Regions from separate parts of the Pseudomonas sp. P5_109 genome, predicted to be linked through region 2. Evidence: predicted binding sites of a transcription regulator. Region 2 holds the regulator's gene; each other region holds the start of a gene.
What was found. Region 2 encodes sigma-54, which starts transcription at its own class of promoters, with help from an activator protein. Its sites were predicted from a motif close to ANTGGCATNNANNTTGCTNT; they were not measured.
Positions count from the first base shown of each region.

Region 1: QMK54_RS08940 (circularly permuted type 2 ATP-grasp protein) is a predicted target of sigma-54. The motif match lies at 2,487-2,506, and genes of this name have one in related genera.
Region 3: glnA (type I glutamate--ammonia ligase) is a predicted target of sigma-54. The motif match lies at 3,103-3,122, and genes of this name have one in related genera.
Region 4: QMK54_RS07765 (flagellar basal body rod protein FlgF) is a predicted target of sigma-54. The motif match lies at 2,113-2,132, and genes of this name have one in related genera.

Region 1 covers NZ_CP125380.1:1,974,504-1,979,823, reverse strand. The annotation lists gene QMK54_RS08950 (transglutaminase family protein) at 1-85, opposite strand, end outside; gene QMK54_RS08945 (alpha-E domain-containing protein) at 82-1,032, opposite strand; gene QMK54_RS08940 (circularly permuted type 2 ATP-grasp protein) at 1,045-2,454, opposite strand; gene QMK54_RS08935 (ribonuclease E inhibitor RraB) at 2,812-3,156, opposite strand; gene QMK54_RS08930 (hypothetical protein) at 3,367-3,600, opposite strand; gene speE (polyamine aminopropyltransferase) at 3,801-4,676, opposite strand; gene QMK54_RS08920 (PLDc N-terminal domain-containing protein) at 4,914-5,105, opposite strand; gene QMK54_RS08915 (hypothetical protein) at 5,188-5,320, opposite strand, start outside.
Region 2 covers NZ_CP125380.1:987,936-993,255, forward strand. The annotation lists gene QMK54_RS04210 (HPr family phosphocarrier protein) at 157-429, opposite strand; gene rapZ (RNase adapter RapZ) at 445-1,302, opposite strand; gene ptsN (PTS IIA-like nitrogen regulatory protein PtsN) at 1,305-1,769, opposite strand; gene hpf (ribosome hibernation-promoting factor, HPF/YfiA family) at 1,782-2,090, opposite strand; gene QMK54_RS04230 (RNA polymerase factor sigma-54) at 2,165-3,658, opposite strand; gene lptB (LPS export ABC transporter ATP-binding protein) at 3,904-4,629, opposite strand; gene lptA (lipopolysaccharide transport periplasmic protein LptA) at 4,629-5,177, opposite strand; gene lptC (LPS export ABC transporter periplasmic protein LptC) at 5,164-5,320, opposite strand, start outside.
Region 3 covers NZ_CP125380.1:354,896-360,215, reverse strand. The annotation lists gene typA (translational GTPase TypA) at 1-1,294, opposite strand, end outside; gene thiI (tRNA uracil 4-sulfurtransferase ThiI) at 1,434-2,888, opposite strand; gene glnA (type I glutamate--ammonia ligase) at 3,217-4,623, shown strand; gene QMK54_RS01580 (DUF4124 domain-containing protein) at 4,878-5,320, shown strand, end outside.
Region 4 covers NZ_CP125380.1:1,745,875-1,751,194, forward strand. The annotation lists gene napA (nitrate reductase catalytic subunit NapA) at 1-874, shown strand, start outside; gene QMK54_RS07755 (nitrate reductase cytochrome c-type subunit) at 886-1,377, shown strand; gene QMK54_RS07760 (cytochrome c3 family protein) at 1,387-1,983, shown strand; gene QMK54_RS07765 (flagellar basal body rod protein FlgF) at 2,187-2,927, shown strand; gene flgG (flagellar basal-body rod protein FlgG) at 2,973-3,758, shown strand; gene flgH (flagellar basal body L-ring protein FlgH) at 3,811-4,506, shown strand; gene QMK54_RS07780 (flagellar basal body P-ring protein FlgI) at 4,534-5,320, shown strand, end outside.

The DNA of each region.
Region 1 (5,320 bases), 990 kb from region 2:
GAGGAGTCAGTCGCAGGTACTGGATGCTCGCCCGCACCTTGTCTTCGTAGTGATAGGTGGTTTCGTGGCTAATGGAAAGTCTCATGCGGCCTCCAGATAAGAACTGTGAATCGCGTTACCCAACTGACGCACCAGCGGGATGAACTCGGTCAGCCAGGCGTGCAGGCCTTCTTCGAGAATTTCATGGATGCCGGTGTAGCGCAGGCGCGCGTCCATTTCTGCCGCCAGGCGCTGTGCGGGACGACCGTTGGCTCCCGGCAATTGCGCGAGAATCTGGTCGATCTCTTCGGTGCAGGCACGCAAGGATCGCGGTACATCGGCCCGCAACAACAGCAATTCGGCGACATGCCGGGCACCAGGGGCATCGCGGTAGATTTCCGTGTAGGCCTCGAACGACGACAACGCCCGCAACAACGCGCTCCATTGGTAATACGCGTGAGCGGTGCCATCGCTGACCGCCTCGGCCTGATCGCCGGCCATTTCGTAGCGGGCATCGAGCAAACGCAAAGTGTTGTCCGCCCGCTCGATAAAGGTCCCCAGACGAATGAAGCGAAACGCATCGTTACGCATGATGGTGCCGTAGGACGCGCCCCGGAACAGGTGGGAACGTTCCTTGATCCACTCGCAGAAACGGCTCATGCCGTAGCGACTCAAGCCCTGTTCGGCAATGCCGCGAATCTCCAGCCAGGTGGCATTGATGTTTTCCCACATGTCGGCGGTGATGCGCCCACGCACCGCATGGGCGCTGGCCCGCGCGGCCCCGAGGCAGCTGTAGATGCTCGCCGGGTTGGCCGCATCCAGGGCGAAGAAATGCAGTAGCCGTTCGGCATGCAACTCGCCGTGGCGCTCCAGGTAATCGTCGAGGGTGCCGGTGATCAACAGCGGCATGGCCAGCTCGTGCAAACCGTCGCCACGGCCATCCTGCGGCATCAACGACAGCGAATAACTGATGTCGAGCATCCGTGCGAGGTTTTCCGCCCGCTCCAGGTAACGCGACATCCAATACAAATCCGAGGCAGTTCTACTTAACATGGCAGGCTTCCTTTAATCCTCGACCACCCAGGTGTCCTTGGTTCCGCCACCCTGGGAGGAGTTGACCACCAGGGAGCCTTCGCGCAGGGCGACACGGGTCAAACCGCCGGGCACAACCCGGGTTTCACGACCCGACAGGACAAACGGCCGCAAGTCGATGTGGCGTGGCGCGATGCCGTTTTCGACAAAAGTCGGACAAGTCGACAGCGACAGCGTCGGTTGCGCGATATACGCATGGGGCTTGGCGATGATGCGCGCGCGAAAGGCTTCGATTTCCGCCGCCGTCGCCGCCGGCCCCACCAGCATTCCGTACCCGCCGGAGCCTTGGGTTTCCTTGACCACCAGTTCGGGAAGATTGGCCAGCACGTGGGAAAGTTCAGACGGATTACGGCACTGCCAGGTCGGCACGTTCTTCAGGATTGGTTCTTCATCGAGGTAGAAACGGATCATGTCGGTAACGAACGGGTACACCGACTTGTCGTCCGCCACCCCTGTGCCGATCGCATTGGCCAGCACCACGTTGCCGGAACGGTAGGACGACAGCAGCCCCGGCACGCCGAGCAGCGATTCCGGATTGAACGCCAGCGGATCGAGGAAGGCGTCGTCGAGGCGACGATAAATCACGTCGACCGCTTTTGGCCCGTCAGTGGTGCGCATGTAGACCTTGTCGTCACGCACGAACAAGTCCGCGCCTTCCACCAGTTCCACACCCATTTCCCGTGCGAGAAACGCATGCTCGAAGAACGCACTGTTGAATCGGCCAGGCGTCAGCACCACCACGCTCGGGTTATCGATCGGGCTGGAGCTTTTCAGGGTGTCGAGCAGCAGGTTCGGGTAATGGTCGATAGGCGCAATGCGTTGCGCCGCGAACAGTTCGGGGAACAGGCGCATCATCATCTTGCGGTCTTCGAGCATGTAGCTGACGCCGCTGGGCGTACGCAGATTGTCTTCGAGCACGTAATAGGTGCCATCGCCGTCACGCACCAGATCGACGCCGGAGATGTGCGAATAGATATCGCGGTGCAGATCCAGCCCTTGCATCGCCAACTGATACTGCTCGTTGGCCAGCACCTGTTCGGCCGGAATGATGCCGGCCTTGATGATGCGCTGCTCATGGTAGAGGTCGGCGAGGAACATGTTCAACGCCTTGACCCGCTGGATGCAGCCGCGCTCGACAATCCGCCATTCGCTGGCGGGGATGCTGCGGGGGATGGTGTCGAAGGGAATCAGGCGCTCTGTGCCCTGCTCGTCCCCGTAGAGCGTGAAGGTAATCCCGGCGCGATGAAACAACAGATCGGCCTCGCGTCGCCGTTGTGCCAGAAGCTCGTCAGGCGTCTCGGCCAGCCAACGGGCAAACTCCCGATAATGCGGGCGGACCTGGCCGCCGGCATCGTACATCTCATCAAAACAGGTGCGGATCATGCCGTACTCCTTGTCACTCGGACGTCCAGACCTTCGCAAGGCCCGTGCCATCGGCATAAACGCTTATATTTCAATCGGTTGGATAATCAATGCGCAGGCGCCGCACCAATCCTGTGCGACAAATGCCCCAACCTGATTGCCCCCGCTTCATTGCAAGGCGTGATAGACGCCTGTCACCAGCATAGTCCGTAGGAGCCGGCTTGCTGGCGAAGGGCCGTTAAGTCATGTGTTGTTCTTCGAGGACGCCATCGCTGGCAAGCCAGCTCCTACCAGGTCGTGTTGAATTAATTGGCGGTAATAATGAAAACGGCCAACCCGAGGGTCAGCCGTCAACGCTGTTTGTCACTGATCATAATGTTATGCGAGTCGCCCTCGTACCTCCTGTTTCACACCCCAGCCTTCGATGATTCCGCCCAGCGGCTCAACGACAGCCTCGAAACCCTGTTCGAAATCGCCGATGTCGTCGTAGGTGGCATACATGACTTTGCATAATTCCAGCGCCCAGGCACCGTCGTCACGCACACTGACTTGGGCATCCAGGGATTCACCACGGTGGAAATGACCTGCCGCCCTGCGCGCCCGCTCCTCGTCCGGGAAAATGGCGTAGAACTCGATGGGATGAAAACGTGAAAAGTCAAAACCGCCTTCTTTCATGCGGCGCAGAACGCTGCTGCTGATGTCTTCTTGATAGGCTGTGCTCATGAAACGTCCTCCTCAAAACGATGGATAGACTTTCCGTACTCCCTCACCCGCAACCGAACAGCGCGAGCGACGGCAACCGATGTGCCGGCGGGAAACAAGCATGGAGCTGACAAGACCAGACCTTAGCGATCCATTCGCTGATCTCGCTTGCAGAGTAGCCCCAAGATAGAGCCTCTGCCAAGGTCTGGATGTGAATGCGACAGCTGTCGTTCAGATTGGAGTAATGCCGAGGATTTGAATGCTGTTCTGGGACTTGAGTTCTTTGACGCTCGCGTCGCTGGTCCGCCCCTCCAAATCGTTCAGATCCAGTTCGGCGGCGACAGGAAGAAGCCGGGCCTTGATGAGCTTGGCAGCCTGCTCTTTATCTGGGCACTCGTCGCACTCAAAGACTTCGTTGATGGTCTCGCCATGATCATCCACGAAAGTGATTCTCCACTTTTGCATTGGTGCCTCCTCGATAAAACCCATGGATGGGCTTACCTCTATCTCGACCTTGTTAGCTGGCTAATTGTTCCGCCTGTTCCGCCACAATTCATGTGGGAGCGGGCTTGCTCGCGAAGAGGGTGTGTCAGTTGACAGAATTACTGACTGATACACCGCTTTCGCGAGCAAGCCCGCTCCCACAGGTTTTGTGTTTCAACCCATCAGTCGTTGCTTGGCTTGTTCACTGCCTGCAACACGTATTGCGGCAAGGCGAACGCACCGATGTGGATTTCTGGATTGTAGTAGCGGGTGATGATGCCGCTGCCCGTGAAACGCTGTTGCAGGGTTTCGCGGGACAACTTGCGATAAGCGGTATTGGTCGCGCCCCAGGCAAAGGTCATCGAGCCGCCGATGTAGGTCGGCACGGCGGCCTGGTAGAAGTGCCAGTCCGGGAACAGGCTGCGCAGGCGACCGGCGGTGGTCTTCACTTCTTCGATCTGCATGAACGGCGTGCCGTTCTGGGTCACCAGGATGCCGCCTTCGTTCAGGCAGCGGCGGCAGGCCTGGTAGAAGTTTTCCGAGAACAGCACTTCGCCCGGCCCGATCGGGTCGGTGGAGTCGGAAATGATCACGTCGAATTTTTCAGTGGTGGTGGCGACGAAACGCATGCCGTCGTCGATCACCAGGTTCAGGCGTGGATCATCGAATGCGCCCTTGGAGTGGTTCGGCAGGAATTCCTTGCACATGTCGACCACGGTGCCGTCGATTTCGACCATGGTGATGTGCTCGACACTGCGGTGCTTGGCCACTTCACGCAACATGCCGCCGTCACCGCCGCCGATGATCAACACGCGCTTGGCGGTGCCATGGGCGAGGATCGGCACGTGGGTGAGCATTTCGTGATAGATGAATTCGTCGGCTTCGGTGGTCTGGATCACGCCGTCCAGCGCCATCACCCGGCCCATGCGCGGGTTTTCGAAGATCACCAGGTGCTGGTGTTCGGTGCGCACTTCGTGCAGCAGTTTTTCCATGCGAAAACGCTGGCCATAGCCTTCGTAGAGGGTTTCCAGGTAGTCGCTGGCGGGGATGTTGCTCATGGGAAGTGCTCCGATGAATGCGGGTGGCAACGGACGGTTACCCGCCCATGATGGCCATTCGAATGTCTCGATTGACCGGGAAAGGCGCGCATTCTACGTCGCGGAACATGACAGGTCGAATGTGGGAGCGGGCTTGCTCGCGAAGGCGTGGTGTCAGTCGCTATCAAGGTTGACTGATCCACCGCTTTCGCGAGCAAGCCCGCTCCCACAGGGTCAGGGTTGTTAGTGGGAAATCCGTCAGAGTTTGACATTGCCCCGCGGCCCGGCGATGGCCCAGATGATCAGTCCCAGCACTGGCAACAGCGCGATCAACAGTACCCAGAGGACTTTGGCCCCGGTCCCGACGCTGCTTTTGAATACGTTGATGATGGCCCAGATATCCAGGGCAAAAATGATCAAGGCAACCAGACTGTTGAACGTGGAACCCATGGTGACGCTCCTGAAGAGTGATTTGCCCTCTTAGGATAGACGGTCGTCGCGAGGGTTCCCTTTTATTGACAGTATTTGGCTATCAGACGTGGATCGCTACTTTCAGGGCTTCCAGGGATGGCGCGGCGGCGATGCCGACTTCTGCGCACAATTGCAGCACGCGTGGCACGTCATTGCCGTAGACCAGGACCACCTGCAACTCGTCATCGAGCAAC
Region 2 (5,320 bases):
GGCTTGTCGGAACGCCGCATCGCCCCGTTCGGCTGCGCAGCAGTCGTAAAAATCAGCAAACGCGGTGTATCTGGTGCATTGCGATGACCCGGTTTGGGGCCGCTTCGCGACCCAACGGGGGCAAGCCCCCTCGCCACAAAAGCTCCCTCGGCGGGATTACTCGCCTTCGTCAAAGAAGTTGTTGATCAACGCCACCAGCGCATTCAGCGCTTCCTGTTCCTGCTCGCCTTCTGTGCTCAAGTGGATCGTGGTGCCTTTGCCGGCGGCCAGCATCATCATCGCCATGATGCTTTTGCCATCGACCATCGATTCCGGCGTGCGACCGGCGCGGATCTGGCATGGGAACTGACCCGCTACCCCAACGAATTTTGCAGAAGCGCGGGCATGCAGGCCCAGCTTGTTGATGATTTCGATTTCCAGAGCAGGCATCGCGGTGTGAATCCTTTAGCTGAGGTCGCGGTGGCGAACCTGGACGTTCTTCAGTGATTTTTGCAGCACCTGTCCCAGACGCTCGGTCAGATAGACGGAGCGGTGATGTCCGCCAGTGCAGCCAATGGCAATGGTGACGTAGGCGCGGTTGCTGGCGGCAAAACGAGGCAGCCACTTTAGCAGGTATGTGGAAATGTCCTGGAACATCTCTTCGACATCCGGCTGTGCCGCCAGATACTCGGCAACCGGTAGATCGAGCCCGGACTGCTCGCGCAATTCCGGCTTCCAGTAAGGGTTGGGCAGGCAGCGCACATCGAACACCAGGTCGGCGTCCACCGGCATCCCACGCTTGAACCCGAAGGACTCCACCAGGAACGCAGTGCCGGGTTCTGGCTGATTCAACAGGCGCAGCTTGATGGCGTCGCGCAGTTGGTACAGGTTCAGGCTGGTGGTGTTGATCTTGAGATCGGCGAGGTCGGCAATCGGCCCGAGCAGGGCGCTCTCGACGCTGATGGCTTCGGCCAGCGAGCGGTTGGCGTTGGTCAGGGGGTGACGTCGGCGGGTTTCCGAGAAGCGCTTGAGCAGGGTTTCTTCGTCGGCGTCCAGATACAGGACATCGCACTGGATGTGGCGGCTGCGGACTTCCTCGAGCAGGTCGGGGAAGCGTGACAGGTGGCTGGGCAGGTTGCGGGCGTCAATGGAAACGGCGACCAACGGCTGCAATAGCTCGGTATGAATCAACGCTCGTTCGGCCAGTTCCGGGAGCAGGCCGGCAGGCAGATTGTCGATGCAGTAGTAGCCGTTGTCCTCAAGAACGTTGAGGGCGGTACTTTTACCTGAGCCGGAACGGCCACTGACGATGATCAAGCGCATGATTACTGACCGTTTTGCTCGTCCAGGACAACCTGATACAGGGCTTCGTTGCTTGTAGCACTACGCAGTTTTTCGCGAACTTCCTTGCGGTCGAGCATGCTGGCGATCTGTCGCAGCAGCTCAAGGTGCGCATCGGTGGCGGCTTCCGGGACCAGCAGTACGAACAGCAGGTCAACCGGTGCGCCGTCGATGGCGTCGAAATCGATAGGGGCGTCCAGGTGCATCAGTGCACTGATGGGCGAAACACAACCCTTGAGACGGCAATGTGGAATAGCGATGCCGTTGCCAAAACCGGTGGAACCGAGTTTTTCACGGGCAATCAGAGCCTCGAAGACATCTTGCATCTCCAGAGCCGGCACTTCGCGGGCGATCAGATTGGCAATTTGTTCGAGGGCTTTCTTTTTACTGCCACCCGGCACGTTCACCAGGGAACGGCCGGGGGTCAGGATACTTTCAAGTCGGATCATGGGTTGGGAGTGTTAACGACCGGTTGCGCCCTGAAGGAGGCTCTGGGTCTTTTCCTTATGCTTTTTGAGTTGTTTATCCAGCTTGTCGGTGAGTGCGTCGATCGCCGCGTACATATCAGTATGTTCCGCGTTTGCGACCACTTCATTCCCGGGAATATGCAGCGTGGCTTCGATTTTCTGCTTCAGCTTTTCGACGGTCATCGTGACCTGTACGTTAGTGATCTTGTCGAAATGTCGCTCCAATCGTTCGAGTTTTTCGCCGATGTAGGTGCGAAGAGGTTCGGTCACTTCCAGTTGGTGTCCACTGATGTTGACTTGCATACAGCTTCTCCTTCGTTGCCAGTGCATAAAGCGGTAGATCAGATGATCTACCACTGGAACGCTGTGGCGTGGCCCTACATCAACCGCTTACGTTCGCTCGAAGGCGCGATCCCCAAAGATTCGCGGTACTTGGCGACGGTGCGGCGAGCCACCTGAATGCCTTGTGCCTCCAGTAAACCAGCGATCTTGCTGTCACTCAACGGCTTTTTCTGATTTTCCGCGGCAACCAGTTTTTTGATGATCGCGCGGATCGCCGTGGACGAGCATTCGCCGCCTTCGGAGGTGCTGACATGGCTGGAGAAAAAGTATTTCAGTTCATATATTCCCCGGGGGGTGTGCATGAACTTCTGGGTGGTCACCCGTGAAATCGTCGACTCATGCATGCCGACCGCTTCGGCGATGTCATGCAGGACCAGCGGCTTCATGGCTTCGTCGCCATATTCGAGGAATCCGCGCTGATGCTCGACGATCTGGGTGGCAACCTTCATCAGGGTTTCATTGCGGCTTTGCAGGCTCTTGATGAACCAGCGGGCCTCCTGCAACTGATTGCGCATGAAGGTGTTGTCGGCGCTGGTGTCGGCGCGGCGCACGAAACCGGCATACTGGGCGTTGACCCGCAGCCGTGGCACCGACTCCTGATTCAGCTCCACCAGCCAGCGCTCGTTGTCCTTGCGCACGATAACGTCAGGAACGACGTACTCGGCTTCGGTGGACTCGATCTGCGAGCCCGGGCGCGGGTTGAGGCTCTGGACCAGCTCGATGACCTGGCGCAGCTCGTCTTCCTTGAGCTTCATGCGGCGCATCAACTGGCTGTAGTCGCGGCTGCCAAGCAGGTCGATGTAATCGGTGACCAGGCGCTTGGCCTCGGCCAGCCAAGGGGTCTTGGCGGGTAGCTGGCGCAATTGCAGCAGCAGGCATTCGCCCAGGTTGCGGGCGCCGATGCCGGCGGGCTCGAATTGCTGGATGCGGTGCAGGACGGCTTCGATTTCGTCCAGTTCGATGTCCAGTTCCGGGTCGAAGGCTTCGAGGATTTCCTCGAGGGTTTCGTCCAGGTAGCCCTGATTGTTGATGCAGTCGATCAGGGTCACGGCGATCAGGCGATCGGTGTCGGACATCGGTGCCAGGTTCAGTTGCCACAGCAAGTGGCTTTGCAGGCTTTCACCGGCAGAGGTGCGGGTGGTGAAGTCCCACTCGTCATCGTCATTGCTGGGCAGGCTGCTGGCGCTGGTCTGGTAAACGTCTTCCCACGCGGTGTCGACGGGGAGTTCGTTGGGGATGCGCTCGTTCCAGTCACCCTCATCGAGGCTGTCAACCGTCGGGGCGGTTTCCTGGTAGGAGGGTTCCTGGATGTCGGTGTTGGGTTTTTGTTCGGCGTTGTCGGCCATGGGGTCGGAATTGTCGAAGTCGTCGCCTTCTTCCTGGCGTTCGAGCATCGGATTGGACTCCAGGGCCTCCTGGATTTCCTGTTGCAGGTCCAGGGTCGACAATTGGAGCAGGCGGATGGCCTGTTGCAGCTGCGGTGTCATCGTCAGCTGCTGGCCCATTCTCAAGACTAGCGATGGTTTCATGGCAGGGGCTTAACACCTTATTCGCCGGCGCACATGCGCCATCCACTACAGGGCGCCGGGGCGCCAAACTTAAGCAAATTATATGCCCGAAACTGAAGGGTTTGCCTAGACCGCTGTAACAATAAAAAACTATTAAATTGTGTTGCCGCGCTGCCCTTTTTGAGGGCTGAACACGCTTGTTCGCATGAAACGCTGGCGTATCGCGGATCACGTGCCCAGGCGACTGCCTGGGCACGACTCAGCGTTTACAGGCGGAACTCATGGCCCAGGTACACTTCCTTGACCAGTTGGTTGGCCAGGATGGTCTCGGCATCGCCTTCGGCGATCAGTTGACCGTCATTGACGATATAGGCGGTTTCACAGATATCCAGGGTTTCACGAACGTTGTGGTCCGTGATCAGCACGCCAATGCCTTTGGCCTTGAGGTGGTGAATGATCTGCTTGATGTCTCCGACCGAAATCGGGTCCACGCCGGCGAAGGGTTCGTCGAGGAGGATGAATTTCGGGTTGGTGGCCAGGGCGCGGGCGATTTCCACGCGACGGCGCTCACCACCGGACAGGCTCATGCCGAGGTTGTCGCGGATGTGGCTGATGTGGAATTCCTGCAGCAGGCTTTCCAGCTCTTTGCGCCGACCGGCCTTGTCGAGTTCCTTGCGGGTCTCGAGGATGGCCATGATGTTGTCGGCCACCGACAGTTTGCGGAAGATCGATGCTTCTTGCGGCAGGTAGCCAATGCCGGCTTTTGCACGGCCGTGCATCGGCTGGTGGCTGACGTCCAGGTCATCGATCAGGACGCGGCCCTGATCGGCCTGCACCAGGCCGACGATCATGTAGAAGCAGGTGGTCTTGCCGGCGCCGTTAGGGCCAAGCAGGCCGACGATCTGACCGCTGTCGATGGACAGGCTGACATCACGCACGACCTGGCGGCTCTTGTAGCTCTTGGCCAGATGCTGAGCTTTCAGAGTTGCCATTACTGGGCCTTTTTCTCGTCGGTTTTCTTCTTCGGCTGGATCACCATGTCGATGCGCGGACGCGACTCGGTCACCTTGCTGCCGGTGGCACGCCCGGCGCTGGCCAGCTTCTTGACTGTGTCGTAGACGATTTTCTCGCCCTGGGTGACGTTGTTGTCCTTGTCGACAACTTTTGCCTTGTCAATCAGCACGACCCGGTTTTGTGCCGCGTGATACTGGATGGTCACGCCCCAGCCCTGGACGGGTTTGGGATCGCCAGCGGTTTGCAGTTGCTCGAAGTACGCCAGGTTGCCTACCGAGGTCACTACATCGATGTCACCGGTCGGCGTGCGGGTGATGGTGACGGTGTTGCCGGTCACCTTCATTGAGCCTTGGGTGATGATCACGTCACCCTTATAGGTTGCAATACCTTGCTTGTCGTCCAGTTGGGCATCGTCGGCCTGAATGCGGATAGGCTGCTGTTGATCTTCCGGCAGAGCCCAGGCGCTCACGCTTCCCAGTGCTGCGCCCAGACTGAGCAAAATCGGGAGGGTTTTAACGAGCCTCATACTGTCCTCTTACGTTCGATAGCAGGTGTATCCTGCTTTCTTTCAAATACGCTTTCATTCCCTTGCCAGTCGATACACCGCCAGCGCCGTCGATTCTAACGTCTTGCTCTGTCTGCGCATATTGCTGCTGCGGGAACACGGTC
Region 3 (5,320 bases), 630 kb from region 2:
CCGGCACCATGTTGGTCAGGTCGCCCTTACGCAGGCCCATCTCTTCCATCACCTTGCCCTGGGATTCTTCCGGCAGGTCGATGGTGACGTTTTCGAACGGTTCGTGCTTCACGCCGTCAACCAGACGGATGATCACTTCCGGACGGCCTACAGCCATTTCGAAGCCTTCGCGACGCATGGTTTCGATCAGAACCGAGAGGTGCAGCTCACCACGGCCGGAAACCTTGAACTTGTCAGCCGAGTCGCCTTCTTCAACGCGCAGTGCAACGTTGTACAGCAGCTCTTTGTCCAGACGTTCCTTGATGTTACGGGACGTCACGAACTTGCCTTCTTTACCGCAGAATGGCGAGTCGTTTACCTGGAAGGTCATGGAAACGGTTGGCTCGTCGACGGTCAACGGCTTCATCGCTTCAACGGTGTCCGGGTGGCACAGGGTGTCGGAGATGAACAGCGAGTCCATACCGCTGATGCACACGATGTCGCCTGCTGCAGCTTCTTCAACGTCTACACGGTGCAGACCGTGGTGACCCATCAGCTTCAGGATACGACCGTTGCGCTTCTTGCCGTCGGCGCCGATAGCGACAACCGGGGTGTTCGGCTTGACGCGACCACGAGCGATACGGCCAACACCGATAACACCCAGGAAGCTGTTGTAGTCCAGTGCGGAGATCTGCATCTGGAACGGACCTTCACGGTCAACAGCCGGCGCGGGTACGTTGTCGACGATCGACTGGTACAGCGGGGTCATGTCTTCAGCCATTTCGGTGTGGTCCAGACCGGCAATACCGTTCAGGGCCGAGGCGTAGACGACTTTGAAGTCCAGCTGTTCTTCGGTAGCACCCAGGTTGTCGAACAGGTCGAAGATCTGGTCCAGAACCCAGTCCGGACGCGCGCCTGGACGGTCAACCTTGTTGATGCACACGATCGGACGCAGGCCGGCTTCGAAAGCCTTCTTGGTCACGAAACGGGTTTGCGGCATAGGGCCGTCTTGAGCGTCAACCAGCAGCAGAACGGAGTCGACCATCGACATTACGCGTTCAACTTCGCCGCCGAAGTCGGCGTGGCCCGGGGTGTCCACGATGTTGATGTGGTAGCCGTTCCAGTTGATGGCGGTGTTTTTCGCCAGAATGGTAATACCGCGCTCTTTTTCCTGGTCGTTGGAGTCCATCACGCGCTCGTCGTTGAGCTCGTTGCGCTCCAGGGTGCCGGATTGACGCAGGAGTTTGTCTACCAGGGTGGTCTTACCATGGTCAACGTGGGCAATGATGGCGATGTTGCGTAGATTTTCGATCACTTGTGTATCTCGATCAGAGGATTCGGTGTGCTGACAAGTCTTGGCAGCGATTAACAGTAGCGTCCGTGAAAGCCGTTACAGCTTGACGGTGGCATCGGGGGGCCGGTGACGCAGGCCACAGGCAAACAGCCCCGGGCACTTAGCTCGGTCGATAAACGCGCACATTGGCATGCCCCTCACTGAGCAAATGGTGGGCATGCAGGCGACTCATCACGCCTTTGTCGCAATACAGCAGGTACTGGCGAGTAGGGTCCAGTTCCTTGAAACGAGCGTTCACTGCATAAAACGGCATCGTTTGTACCTCGATGCCAGCAAGGTCCAGCGGGTCGTCTTCAGCGGCATCCGGGTGACGGATGTCGATGACGATCTGACCGGCCAGCGCTTCGCTGACTTCTTCAATCTGCAAGTCCTGGCCCAATTCGTCGATCACGCGATCGATCGGCACCAGCTTGGCGTTTTCGAGCGCACGCTCGAGTACCGCCATATCGAATTCTTTCTCTTCGTGCTCGACGCGGTGGCGCTTGGCCGCGGTCTTCGGATTGACCGAGATGACCCCGCAGTACTCCGGCATGTGCCGGGCGAAATCGGCGGTGCCGATCTCGTTGGCCGTGTCGATGATGTCCTGCTTGTGCGCGACGATCAGTGGACGCAGGACCAGCTTGTCGGTCACGCAATCGATCACCGACAGGTTCGGCAACGTCTGGCTCGACACCTGGGAGATCGCCTCACCGGTGACCAGCGCATCGATGTGCAGTCGATCGGCAATCTGGGAGGAAGCGCGCAACATCATACGCTTCAATACTACGCCCATATGACTGTTATCGACTTTGCCGAGAATTTCGCCCAGTACTTCCTCGAACGGCACACTGACAAATAGCACGCGTTGGGAGCTGCCGTACTTCTTCCAGATGAAATGCGCGACTTCCATGACGCCCAATTCGTGGGCACGTCCGCCCAGATTGAAGAAGCAGAAATGCGCCATCAGGCCGCGGCGCATGATCTGGTAGGCCGCCACGGTGGAGTCGAAACCACCGGACATCAGCACCAGCGTCTGCTCCAGGGCGCCCAGCGGGTAGCCGCCGATGCCATTGTGCTGGCTGTGGATCACGAACAACCGTTGGTCGCGAACTTCGATCCGGACTTCAATTTCAGGCTTTTTCAGGTCGATCCCGGCGGCACCACACTGACGGCGCAACTGGCTGCCGACATATTTTTCGATATCGATCGAGCTGAATGGGTGCTTGCCGGCGCGCTTGCAACGCACTGAAAAGATCTTGCCGGCCAGTGCATCACCGTAGTGCTGCTTGCACTTTTCAACGATGTCGTCGAAATCGCCCAGCGGGTATTCGTCGATTTGCAGGAAGTGCGCGATGCCCGGCATGCAGCTCAGGCGCTCGCCCATCTCCTTCAGGGCCTTGGGGTCGCTGACGCGGGTTTCCAGCTCGAGGTTGTCCCACACGCCGTTCACCACCACAGCCGGGTCCAGATCGCGGAGCACGGCACGGATGTTCTTGGCCAACTGACGGATGAAACGCATCCGTACCGGGCGGCTCTTGATGGTGATCTCGGGGAAGACTTTTACGATTAATTTCATGGAAACAGCGCGCGCGAGGCCTGCCGAAAAAGGGGGGCGCGGATTATAGCGGAAATTGCTCAAGGTTTAACCAGTTAATGTGCAGAAGGTTTTTCGCGCACCAAAACAGGTCACTTACTGAAATAAACGCCACATTGTAGGGCGCGTTTTTCCGCTTTAAGGTGCTTTTCCGCCTGACAGGCGTGAAATTGGGGCAAAAAACCCATGGTGGGGCACTGGCATGCAATTTGCTCCCTTGTGAGGCAGGTTGCCTTGGCAGAGTATTCGCGCCGGCATCACCCACATTTAAGGGCATCCACTACTAGCCCGAAGCCACCCGGAGGACACTATGTCGAAGTCGGTTCAACTCATCAAAGATCATGACGTCAAATGGATTGATCTGCGCTTCACGGACACCAAAGGCACTCAGCACCACGTGACCATGCCGGCTCGCGATGCGCTGGATGACGACTTCTTCGAAGTCGGCAAAATGTTCGACGGTTCCTCCATCGCTGGCTGGAAAGGCATCGAAGCCTCCGACATGATCCTGATGCCGGACGACTCCACCGCTGTTCTGGACCCGTTCACCGAAGAGCCGACCCTGATCCTGGTCTGCGACATCATCGAACCTTCGAGCATGCAAGGCTACGACCGCGACCCACGTGCGATCGCCAAGCGCGCTGAAGAGCACCTGAAGGCCACCGCTATCGGTGACACCGTATACGCCGGTCCAGAGCCAGAGTTCTTCATCTTTGACCAAGTGAAGTTCAAGTCCGACATTTCCGGTTCCATGTTCAAGATCTACTCCGAACAAGGTTCGTGGATGTCCGACCAGGACATCGAAGGCGGCAACAAGGGCCACCGCCCAGGCGTCAAAGGCGGCTACTTCCCGGTTCCACCGTTCGACCACGACCACGAAATCCGTACCTCCATGTGCAACGCACTGGAAGAAATGGGCCTGACCGTCGAAGTTCACCACCACGAAGTGGCAACTGCCGGCCAGAACGAAATCGGCGTCAAGTTCAACACTCTGGTGAAGAAAGCCGACGAAACCCAAACCCTGAAGTACGTCGTGCACAACGTTGCTGACGCTTACGGCCGCACCGCGACCTTCATGCCTAAGCCTCTGTACGGCGACAACGGCTCGGGTATGCACGTGCACATGTCCATCTGGAAAGATGGCAAGAACACCTTCGCTGGCGAAGGCTATGCCGGCCTGTCCGACACCGCGCTGTACTTCATCGGCGGCATCATCAAGCACGGTAAGGCCCTGAACGGCTTCACCAACCCGGCCACCAACTCCTACAAGCGTCTGGTTCCAGGCTTCGAAGCTCCAGTGATGCTGGCCTACTCGGCTCGCAACCGTTCCGCTTCGATCCGTATTCCTTACGTGTCGAGCCCGAAAGCCCGCCGTATCGAAGCACGTTTCCCGGATCCGGCTGCCAACCCGTACCTGTGCTTCGCCGCACTGTTGATGGCTGGCCTGGACGGCATCCAGAACAAGATCCACCCTGGCGACGCAGCTGACAAAAACCTGTACGACCTGCCGCCTGAAGAGGCGAAAGAGATCCCACAAGTTTGCGGCAGCCTGAAAGAAGCCCTGGAAGAGCTGGACAAAGGTCGTGCGTTCCTGACCAAAGGCGGCGTTTTCAGCGACGACTTCATCGACGCTTACATCGCCCTGAAAAGCGAAGAAGAAATCAAGGTACGTACCTTCGTACACCCACTGGAATACGAGCTGTACTACAGCTGCTGATCCGGTAGCGCCGCGACACGCGGCGTGACAAAAAGAGGCCTCCTTCGGGAGGCCTTTTTTATGCCCATACAAAGATCAAATGTGGGAGCGGGCTTGCTCGCGAAAGCAATCTGCCTGACACATTGATCTTGAATGTGCCGGCGCCTTCGCGAGCAAGCCCGCTCCCACAGGGGATCTCAAATGTTTCGCGGCTTGGGGAAACCACCAAGCCTGGCCTATGCTGCAACCCAACATTTTCGCTTGCGGTCGATTCCATGGGTCGTGTTTTTTTCTTCATCCTGCTGCTGATCGCCCTGCCCGCCGCGGCGCAGATCTACAAGTACACGGACGCCAACGGCGCTACCGCCTACAGCAATCAACCGCCTGACGGCGTCAGCGCCCAAGCGATCGACTTGCCGCCCCTCAACAGTGTCGAACGCCAGCCTCAAGGCGAAAACGCACCCACTGCTCAAGCCACTGGTAATGAACAGCCCCACAAGACCTATGAAGTGCTGGAGCTGACCGGCCTGCCCACCCGCGAAGCCCTGCGCGCCAACAACGGCACGTTCACCGTGACGGTACTGATCAAGCCGCGCCTGCAAGCCCCCCACCTGTTGCGCCTGCTGCTGGACGACCAGCCCTACGGCCAGCCAGGCAATGTGCCGATTCTGCAACTGGTGAACATTGATCGCGGCGAACACCGCCTCGCCGTACAAGT
Region 4 (5,320 bases), 760 kb from region 2:
TACGCAGTTCTGGCATCAACTGGTCTCGGCGCCGGGTGACGCCAAGTCGGACCTCTGGCAATTGGTCGAGTTTTCCAAGCGCTTTAAAACCGACGAGGTTTGGCCGCAAGAGCTGTTGGACGGTTCACCGCAATACAAGGGCAAGACCCTGTATGAGGTGCTGTTCAAGAATGGCCAGGTCGATGAGTTCCCGGTTGAGCAAATGGCGGCGGGTTATCAGAACGACGAAGCCCGGGATTTCGGTTTCTACCTGCAAAAAGGCCTGTTCGAAGAATATGCCCAGTTCGGCCGTGGACATGGTCATGACCTTGCACCCTTTGATCGTTATCACTCCGAGCGCGGGTTGCGCTGGCCTGTCGTCGAAGGCAAGGAAACGCTTTGGCGCTTCCGTGAGGGTTACGACCCCTATGTCGAAAAGGGCAGTGGCGTGCAGTTCTACGGCTACCCCGACAAGAAGGCGATCATCTTCGCGCTGCCCTACGAGCCTCCTGCGGAAGCCCCGGACGCGGACTTCCCGTTCTGGTTGAGTACCGGTCGGGTGCTTGAGCATTGGCACACCGGGACCATGACCCAGCGTGTCGAAGAACTCTATAAAGCGGTCCCCGACGCGCTGGTCTACATGCACCCGGCCGATGCCAAGGCCTTGAATGCCCGGCGTGGCAGCGAAGTGAAACTGATCAGTCGGCGCGGCGAAATGCGTGCGCGCATTGAAACCCGGGGGCGCAACAAGCCGCCCCAAGGTCTGGTATTCGTGCCGTTTTTCGATGCCAACAGGTTGATCAACAAAGTCACGCTCGATGCGACGGACCCCATCTCCAAGCAGACCGACTACAAGAAATGCGCGATCAGGATTGAGTTGATCAAGACGGCATAAGGAGAGCTTTCATGAATTATCGTTCGCTGCCCCTGCTTGCTGCTCTGCTGGTCTGGTTGCCCGTAGCGTTTGCGGCAGACCCTGGTTACCCACTGGATGCGCCAGCGCCGGACGGGCGGCGAGTCGGCGGGACCCTGACCCAGGAGCTGCCGGCACCGCCCATCGCGGAAGACGAGAACAAGGACCTCAAGCGTGAGCGCAATTACCCCGAGCAACCGCCCACTATTCCCCACAGCATTCGCGGCTATGCCATCGACAAGAACAGCAACAAGTGCCTGTCCTGTCACAGTCGCGCCAACAGTGCGCGTACCCAGGCGCCGATGATCAGCATCACTCACTACATGGACCGTGACGGCCAGGCATTGGCGGCGGTGTCGCCGCGCCGATATTTCTGCAACCAGTGTCACGTGCCGCAAAAGGATGTGAAGCCACTGGTGAGCAACAGCTTCAAGAACATCGACCAGGTCTTGCAAGACGAAATCAACCGCCAGCCGAAACCTTGAGGAGAGGCCATGAAATCTTTGCTTGCCTTGCTCAAGGATTATTGGGGTGTGCTGCGTCGGCCCAGCGTGCATTACAGCCTGGGCTTCCTGACCCTCGGCGGGTTTATCGCCGGGGTGATTTTCTGGGGCGGGTTCAACACCGCGCTGGAAGCGACCAACACCGAGAAGTTCTGCACGTCCTGCCATGAAATGCGCGACAACGTTTATGTCGAGTTGCAGGAAACCATTCACTACACCAACCGCTCGGGCGTGCGCGCCACATGCCCCGACTGTCACGTACCCCACGAGTGGACGCACAAAATCGCCCGCAAGATGCAGGCTTCCAAGGAGGTCTGGGGCAAGTTGTTCGGCACTATCAGTACCCGGGACAAGTTTCTGGACATGCGTCGGGAGCTGGCCGAACACGAGTGGGCACGGCTCAAGGCAAACGATTCCCGGGAGTGCCGCAACTGCCATAACTTCGAGTTCATGGACTTCACACGCCAGGGCAAACGCGCTGCCAGCATGCACTCCACATCATTGGCCAGTGGCCAGGCGACCTGTATTGACTGCCATAAAGGCATTGCCCACAAACTGCCCGACATGAGCGGCGTGAAAGGCTGGTAGCCGGCTTTTCACGGTGTTGCCGCCAAACGGCATATCCGCGCCGGTTTTTCGTCTTCGATACATTGTTCGATTCCCTTCTGATTAGCCTCGAACCCCCTGTTTAAAAGGGGTTTGAGCCTGCGCGCGCAAGTTGGTCTGCAAATTGCTACAACCTGCGCAACACAGCAGTGGGCGGCAAACGTCCGGCAGGCAGAGGAACAATTGTGGACAAGTACCTTTATGTGGCAATGACCGGCGCCAGCCAGAATGCTCTGGCGCAAAAGGCTCATGCCAACAACCTCGCGAACATCTCCACCAATGGCTTCCAGAAAGACCTGGAGCAGGCCCGTTCGATGCCGGTGTTCGGTGACAGCTTTCCGGCGCGTGCGTTTGCCATGTCCGAACGCCCGGCCACCGATTTCTCCCCGGGCTCGCTGGTGGAAACCGGCCGCGACCTCGACGTTGCCGTGCAAGGCAGCGGCTGGATTGCCGTACAGAATCCCGATGGCGGTGAAAGCTACGTGCGCACCGGCAGCCTGAATGTTGATGCCCTGGGCGTGCTGCGCGCCGGCAACGGCATGCCGGTCATGGGCAATGGCGGGCCGATTGCCGTGCCGCCGGAGCAGCAGATCGAAGTCGGCGAGGACGGCACCATCAGCATCCGCGCGATGGGCGAAGGTCCCCGGGTGATGGCTGAAGTCGACCGCATCAAGCTGGTCAATCCGGACCTCAAGAACATGACCAAGGGCCTGGACGGTTCGATCCACACCAAGGACGGCGCGCCTGCGCAAGCTGATGCCGACGTCAAGCTGGTGTCGGGGTTTCTCGAGTCGAGCAACGTCAATGCCGTGGAAGAGATGACCTCGGTGCTGGCCTTGTCCAAGCAGTTCGAGCTGCACATCAAGATGATGAACACCGCCAAAGACGATGACCAGGCCATGGCTCGGGTCTTGCAGATCAGCTAATTACCAGAACGTCGCGCCGTAAAACAGGCGCACGAGGAGAATCGAATGCTTCCGGCTCTATGGGTTGCCAAAACAGGTCTGTCCGCCCAGGACACCAACCTGACCACCATTTCCAACAACCTGGCCAACGTGTCGACCACGGGTTTCAAACGTGACCGCGCCGAGTTCCAGGACCTGCTCTACCAGATCAAGCGTCAGCCAGGCGCCCAGTCGACCCAGGACAGCGAACTGCCGTCGGGTCTGCAACTGGGTACCGGTGTGCGCATCGTCGGCACCCAGAAAAACTTCACCGCCGGCAGCTTGCAAACCACCGAGCAGCCGCTGGACATGGCCATCGACGGTCGTGGTTTCTTCCAGATCCTGCAACCGGACGGCACCACCTCCTACACCCGTGACGGTACTTTCCACCTGGACTCCAACGGCCAGATCGTCAACGCCAGTGGCTTTGCCCTGGAGCCGGCGGTTGTCATTCCGAACGACGCACAGACCTTCACGGTCGGCCGCGACGGCACCGTGTCCATCACCGTTGCCGGCAACCCGGCTGCCCAGGTGATCGGCAACCTGCAAACCGCCGACTTCATCAATCCGGCCGGCCTGCAGGCAGTGGGCAACAACCTGTTCCTGGAAACCGCCGCCAGTGGCGCGCCGCAAGTCGGCACCCCGGGCCTGAACGGTTTCGGCACCATGCTGCAGAACACCCTGGAAACGTCCAACGTCAGCACCGTTGAGGAGATGGTCAACATGATCACCACCCAGCGCGCCTACGAGATGAACTCCAAGGTGATCTCCACCGCCGACCAGATGCTCTCGTTCGTAACGCAGAATCTGTAATCAAGTCTATGTGGCGGCCATGAGGCTGCCTGCAACACCGTGAGGTAGGGTCATGAATCGCTATGTATCTGTTCTGGCACTGAGTGGGATCGTCGCGCTCGCAGGTTGCGTGCCTTCGACGCCCAAGCCCAATGACCCTTACTACGCTCCGGTGTTGCCGCGTACGCCGTTGCCGGCGGCCGCGAACAACGGCTCGATCTATCAGGCCGGTTTCGAACAGAACCTCTATAGCGACCGCAAGGCGTTCCGGATCGGTGACATCATCACCATCACCCTGAACGAAAGGACCCAGGCGAGTAAAAACGCCAACTCGCAGGTGGCCAAGAACAGCAAGACCGGCATCGGCCTGACCTCGCTGTTCGGCGGCAGTGCCACCACCAACAACCCGTTCGGTGATGGCGACCTGAGCCTGAGCGCCAGCTACGAAGGCGACCGCGCCACCAAGGGCGACAGTAAGGCGGCCCAAGGCAACACACTGACCGGCTCGATCACCGTGACCGTCGCCGATGTGTTGCCCAACGGCATCATCGCGGTGCGCGGCGAGAAGTGGATGACCCTCAATACCGGCGACGAGCTGGTACGGATTGCCGGCCTGGTTCGCGCCGATGACATCGCCACCGACAACACCGTGTCGTCGACCCGTGTGGCCGATGCGCGCATCACCTACTCGGGCACCGGTTCGTTTGCCGATGCGAGTCAGCCAGGCTGGTTCGACCGTTTCTTCCTCAGCCCGCTGTTCCCTTTCTAGGTGGTCAGTTTGAATCTTAAACACCTCATGGTGGCCGCCTTGATGCTGTCCGCCGCGTTCAACGCGCAGGCCGAACGCCTGAAGGATATCGCCAGCATTTCCGGCGTGCGTTCCAACCAGTTGATCGGTTATGGCCTGGTGGTCGGGCTCAACGGCACCGGCGACCAGACGACGCAAACCCCGTTCACTCTGCAGACCTTCAACAATATGCTCTCGCAGTTCGGCATCAAGGTGCCGCCGGGCTCGGGCAACGTGCAGCTGAAGAACGTCGCGGCGGTGTCGATCAGTGCCGATTTGCCGGCGTTCGCCAAGCCGGGTCAACAGGTCGACATCACCGTTTCGTCCATCGGTAACTCCAAGAGCTTGCGCGGCGGCACCTTGCTGCTGACGCCACTCAAAGGTATCGACGGCAACGTCTACGCGGTGGCCCAGGGCAACCTGGTGGTCGGCGGTTTCGATGCGGAAGGTCGCGACGGCTCGAAGATTACCGTCAACGTTCCGTCAGCCGGTCGCATCCCCGGTGGTGCATCGGTAGAGCGCGCGGTGCCGAGCGGTTTCAACCAGGGCAACAGCCTGACGCTGAACCTCAATCGCTCCGACTTCACCACCGCCAAGCGTATCGTCGACAAGATCAACGACATGCTGGGCCCTGGCGTGGCCCAGGCCATCGACGGTGGTTCGGTTCGCGTCACCGCGCCGCTCGATCCGAGCCAGCGGGTCGACTACCTGTCGATCCTGGAAAACCTCGAAATCGATCCAGGCCAGGCGGTGGCGAAAGTCATCATCAACTCCCGTACCGGCACCATCGTGATCG